2 linked regions of the Methylomonas sp. 11b genome follow. Each later gene encodes a partner of the first gene's protein in a complex. Links are inferred from orthologs where the notes say so. Each region holds a gene or a part of one and is shown on either strand. Other genes may lie near its edges.

The links.
Region 2: the proteins of rpsG (region 1) and tig are in contact, whole or in part, in a crystal structure (PDB 3GTY), measured with the Thermotoga maritima proteins. The link is inferred for Methylomonas sp. 11b from one-to-one orthologs. Residues at the interface, in WP_004081843.1 of Thermotoga maritima: Lys34, Lys52, Lys55, Glu59, Arg62, Gln63, Glu66, Asn67, Lys69, Val71, Arg95, Ala109, Lys110, Lys111, Gly112, Arg113, Pro114, Glu117, Glu121, Ile124, Ala125, Tyr127, Asn128, Asn129, Thr130, Gly131, Lys135, Asp139, Arg142, Met143; in WP_004081061.1 of Thermotoga maritima: Glu122, Val124, Val129, Leu130, Tyr133, Glu188, Gly259, Ile262, Tyr263, Glu266, Ser270, Glu273, Gln274, Glu277, Arg308, Gln311, Ile312, Ser315, Tyr316, Glu325, Arg329, Arg336, Leu363, Phe366, Trp367, Arg373, Leu377, Arg381, Leu384, Glu387.

The regions. Positions count from the first base shown.
Region 1 is NZ_KI911557.1:2,337,857-2,340,680, reverse strand. It holds rpsG (30S ribosomal protein S7), read left to right. Parts: upstream 1-1,089; coding sequence 1,090-1,560; downstream 1,561-2,824. Other genes in the region: fusA (elongation factor G), read left to right, coding at 1,584-2,824; rpsL (30S ribosomal protein S12), read left to right, coding at 701-1,075; rpoC (DNA-directed RNA polymerase subunit beta'), read left to right, coding at 1-550.
Region 2 is NZ_KI911557.1:2,036,062-2,038,860, reverse strand. It holds tig (trigger factor), read left to right. Parts: upstream 1-651; coding sequence 652-1,947; downstream 1,948-2,799. Other genes in the region: clpX (ATP-dependent Clp protease ATP-binding subunit ClpX), read left to right, coding at 2,703-2,799; clpP (ATP-dependent Clp endopeptidase proteolytic subunit ClpP), read left to right, coding at 1,994-2,599; METH11B_RS26625 (DUF192 domain-containing protein), read right to left, coding at 1-390. UniProt on the Bacillus subtilis protein: Involved in protein export. Acts as a chaperone by maintaining the newly synthesized protein in an open conformation. Functions as a peptidyl-prolyl cis-trans isomerase.

The DNA of each region.
Region 1 (2,824 bases):
ATTACGTGGTATCGAAGAGTTGGCTGACTATCTGGTAAAAGAAATTCAGGATGTCTATCGTTTACAAGGTGTGAAAATCAATGACAAGCACATTGAGGCAATCATCCGTCAAATGCTCAGAAAAGTTGAGATTACCGCGTCTGGTGATACCGATTTTGTTAAGGGAGAGCAGGTCGAGCGCACCATGATTAACGCGGTTAACGACCAGGTTGAAAGAGAAGGGAAAATTCCGGCTAGCTACGATTCTTTGCTATTGGGCATCACGAAAGCATCGTTGGCCACTGAGTCATTTATTTCGGCGGCGTCGTTCCAGGAGACAACTCGTGTATTGACCGATGCTGCGGTAAGGGGTATCAGCGATAGCTTGAATGGCTTGAAAGAGAACGTAATTGTTGGGCGTCTCATTCCAGCGGGTACTGGTTTGGCTTACCATGAACAACGGCGTAAGAGAAGAGCTGCGGACTCTGGCTCCAGCTCAGAAACGGCTACCCAGGCCATTGAAGCGGTTGACGTTGAAGAGGCTTTGAAACAAGCATTGAATGTAGAGTAGAGATTCTCAAAAATGCTTGACCTGGTTCTATTGTAAAGGTATTATGTTCTGCTCACATCAGCCAATAGGTTTGGGCGGAGCTATATTGATCTGTGATTGCGCAGATTTCTTTATTGCTTATTAAACATTGCATATTCGGAGTAGTTAAGAATGGCCACGATCAATCAATTGGTCCGTAAGCCTCGTGCTAAAAAAATAGAGAAGACTAACGTTCCGGCGTTGGAAGCTTGTCCGCAAAGACGCGGGGTTTGTACCAGGGTTTATACCACAACCCCTAAAAAGCCGAACTCGGCTCTGCGTAAAGTTGCAAGGGTGAGGTTGACCAATGGTGCCGAGGTAAGTAGTTACATCGGTGGTGAGGGTCATAATCTTCAGGAGCATTCCGTGGTGTTGATCCGGGGTGGTCGTGTAAAAGATTTACCTGGTGTTCGCTATCACGTGGTTCGGGGAAGTCTCGATACTTCTGGTGTTAAGGATAGAAAATGTGGTCGCTCCAAATATGGCGCGAAAAGACCTAAGAAATAAAAGGTTGATAACAGATGTCAAGAAGAAGAGTTGCTGCAAAAAGAGTCATTAATCCGGATCCGCGTTTTGGTAGCGATATGTTGTCAAAATTCATGAATATGATCATGGAGGATGGTAAGAAGTCTGTCGCTGAGAAAATTGTTTACGGTGCGTTGGATGTCATTGAAGGTAAAGGCCATAAAGAGTCTTTAGATTTGGTTGCAAAAGCACTGGAAAATGTCCAGCCACGGGTTGAGGTTAAATCCCGCCGGGTTGGTGGTGCGACTTATCAGGTGCCTGTAGAGGTGCGTCCTGCTAGAAGGTTGGCGTTGTCGATGCGGTGGTTAATTGATGCTGCGCGCAAGCGCAACGAAAGAACAATGGCTGCTAAGTTGGCAGGTGAGTTGTTGGATGCATCGGAAGGTCGTGGAGCGGCAGCAAAGAAACGCGAAGATACGCATAGAATGGCGGAAGCGAATAAAGCGTTTGCTCATTATCGCTGGTAATAAAGTTACATTGGATTGTTGTTGTGGCTCGTAAGACGCCTATAGAGCGTTACCGTAATATAGGCATCATGGCTCATATCGATGCTGGAAAGACAACAACAACCGAGAGAATTCTGTTTTATACGGGTGTTTCTCACAAGATGGGCGAGGTCCATGATGGCGCCGCTACTATGGACTGGATGGAGCAAGAACAAGAAAGAGGGATAACAATCACCTCTGCGGCGACTACGTGCTTTTGGTTGGGTATGGAAAAGCAATATCCAGAGCATCGGATCAACATAATTGATACGCCAGGGCATGTTGATTTCACGATAGAAGTGGAGCGGTCGTTGCGTGTGTTGGACGGTGCGTGCGCTGTTTTTTGTGCTGTAGGTGGGGTAGAGCCGCAGTCGGAAACAGTGTGGCGTCAAGCGAACAAGTATCATGTGCCTAGACTGGCTTTTGTGAACAAAATGGATCGTTCCGGGGCTGATTTTTTGCGCGTCGTTGAGCAAATTAAGGTGCGACTAGGTGGTGTCGTAGTGCCGATGCAGCTGCCGATTGGGGCAGAAGAAGGTTTTAAAGGTGTTGTAGATTTGCTGAAAATGAAGGCTATCTACTGGGAAGATGCCAACATGGGTGTAGGCTTTACGGAAATGGAAATTCCAGCAGAACTGCAAGATCGCGCAAGAGAGTGGCGTGAACGTATGGTTGAGGCCGCCGCTGACGCATCTGAAGAATTGATGGATAAATACCTTGAAAAAGGTGTTTTGACAAACGAAGAAGTAAAGCAGGGTATAAGAGCGCAGGTTCTGCAGAATAAGTTGGTCCCGGCTTATTGCGGGTCGGCGTTTAAGAACAAAGGTGTGCAGTGTATTCTCGATGGCGTGATAGATTTTCTGCCGTCTCCTCTCGATATAAAGCCCGTAGAAGGTCTATCGGATGCGGAGAGTAATGCCGTTCGCAGTGCCTCTGATGATGAGCCTTTCTCAGCCTTGGCATTTAAAATAGCCACAGATCCATTTGTTGGAACACTGACTTTTTTCAGGGTTTATTCCGGATTGGTCAAGTCTGGAGATGTGGTTTTAAATGCTGGTAAGGGTAAAAAGGAAAGGGTTGGACGTATTGTGCAGATGCATGCCAACAGTCGCGTTGAAATCAGTGAAGTAAGGGCGGGTGAAATCGCGGCGTTTATTGGGCTGAAAGACGTAACAACCGGGGATACGCTTTGTGATATTGAAAAGCCGATTTTGCTCGAGAAAATGGAATTCCCTGAGCCGGTTAT
Region 2 (2,799 bases), 300 kb from region 1 along the record:
TATGTATCTGGCCGCTACTCTGGAATCGTAAATCCGGCACGGATCTCTGGGGCAGGGCTGTAAATTTTTTAACAGCCCTGCAATCCGGCCGTCTCCGGTTAAAAACACCACATCCAAAGCCAGTAAGGTATTTTTCATCCACACTGCGCGCTGAGTCTGATCTGGATACACAAAAAGCATGCCCTGGTTTTCGGCAAGTGTCTGGCGAAACATCAGTCCGTGTTCGCGTTCGCTTTCGTTAGCGGCGATGGCCGCGTAGACGATACGTTGTTGAGCTACAAATGTGATTGGGTTGTTGAAGTCTGTAAACGCGTCTGCTGAAGCCCCAGCGCTGTTGAGTGCCGCAAGAAAAGCAATTCCGAAAATTGTGCGGGAAAGATAAGAGTGCATACGGAGTGTCAGTAATATAAGGTTGTCTTTGAGAGTGCGGCTGATTATAATGCCGCGTTCAATTATTTAGCGAGCGTGGCGAAATTGGTAGACGCGCTGGATTTAGGTTCCAGTGGTAACCCCGTGGGAGTTCGAGTCTCCCCGCTCGCACCATATCCTGCGTTATTCGTAACGATACGACCTTAAGTTCCCCAGATCTAAACATCGCCGGCCGGTCTCCCAAAATATAAAACCGTATTTTTAATTTTTTGAGGTAATGCAATGCAAGTTTCTGTCGAGAAGACATCAGAGTTAAGCCGAAAAATGACTGTTAGCATTCCTGATGCCGTGGTTCAGGAGAAAATGGAAACTCGCTTTAAAAAACTCGCTCGCGAAGTCAAAGTGGATGGATTCCGTCCGGGTAAAGTGCCGGCGAGCATGGTGAAAAAGCTGTACGCCGATAGAGTTAGAAACGAAGTAACCGGCGACTTGATTCAATCGACTTATTTTGAAGCGCTGCAACAACAGGATTTGAACCCTGCCGGTCATCCGCATATCCAGCCTACCGAGAAAGCCGAGGGTTTTGAATACATCGCCGAGTTTGAAGTCTATCCGGAGATCGTACTGGATAGTGTTAGCGAATTGAAAGTGGACCGTCCTTTTGCAACTGTGGAACAGGCCGATGTCGATAACATGATCGAAAAACTGCGTCAGCAAAAGAAAACCTGGAACACTGTCGAGCGCGCTTCGCAGGATGCTGACCGGGTAACCATTCATTTCTCCGGCGTGGCCGATGGCGAGAATTTTACCGACGGTAAGGTCGAAAATTACCAGGTGGAAATCGGCGGCAAACAAATGATTCCCGGTTTCGAAGACGAATTGAAAGGCTTGGTCGCCGGTGCGAGCAAAACCTTTTCTGTGACGTTCCCAGAGCAATACAACAGCGAAAAATTAGCCGGTAAAGTTGCCGAATTTGAGATCGAGTTGGTTAAAGTCGAAGAGCCGGTTTTGCCTGTCGTCGATGCGGAATTTATCAAGGCTTATGGTGTTGAAGACGGCGAAGCGGCAAGTTTCCGTAGCGATGTTCGGGCTAACATGGAGAGAGAGCTGAACCAAGGTCTGAAAAACAAGTTAAAAAATGCAGTGATGGATGCCTTATACGAAAACATCGTGATAGCGATGCCTAACGCGTTGATCGATCAAGAAATTCAAGCGTTGATGAAACCTTATGCCGAACGCGCGAAAAACATGCGTTTGAAATTGGAAGACCTGAACTTGCCTAGGGATGCATTTGAAGGTCAGGCCAAGCGCCGCGTGGCCTTGGGCTTGATTTTGGGTGAAATCATTCAAAAGAATGACATCAAGGTCGATGCCGATAAAGTTCGTGCGGTAATTGATGACATGGCGAAGAGTTATGAGCGCCCCGAAGACGTTGTGAACTGGTATTATGCCGACAAGGCTAGGCTGAATGATGTGCAGCAGATGGTTTTAGAAGATCAAGCTGTTGCATGGATTGTCAGCCAGGCTAAAATCACCGATGTAACAGTTGGTTTTGATGATGTCATGGAAAAACAGTAACGAATGAGGGCTAAACGTGTTTAACCAAAATGTGATGAGCGAAATGATGGCGCCGCAAGCGGCGGGCGGTCTAGTGCCTATAGTGGTTGAACAAACAGCCCGTGGGGAAAGATCGTTCGATATTTATTCCCGTTTGCTGAAAGAGCGGGTAATTTTTCTAGTTGGCCAAGTGGAAGATTACTCGGCGAATCTGGTGGTAGCGCAATTGCTATTCTTGGAATCTGAAAATCCGGATAAAGATATTCACTTGTATATCAACTCTCCCGGCGGCTCGGTGACAGCAGGTATGTCGATCTACGATACCATGCAATTTATCAAGCCGGATGTCAGCACCATGTGCATCGGTCAGGCCGCCAGTATGGGGGCTCTATTATTGGCGGGCGGTGCGCAGGGCAAGCGCTATTGTTTGCCTCATTCCAGGGTGATGATTCATCAACCTTTGGGTGGTTTTCAAGGCCAAGCATCGGATTTTGATATTCACGCTCGGGAGATTTTGGCTATTCGTGATCGATTGAATAAAATCCTGGCTCATCATACCGGGCAACCGTTGGAAAAAATTCAGCAAGATACGGATCGAGATAACTTTCTGAGTTCTCAGCAAGCGGTTGATTACGGTTTGATCGACAAAGTATTAACTAGTCGTATTGCCTGATAAGTGTCGCGTCGCTTCGTCAAGAGTGCGATGTGATTTGAATGTTGGTTTTTGATATATTTCATCGCCATGACGAGGCAATGTATCACGGTGGAGTCTGTCTATGAGTAGAGACAAGAAAGGTAAAGACGATGAAAAACTTCTTTACTGTTCTTTTTGCGGTAAAAGTCAAAATGAAGTCAGGAAACTGATTGCAGGTC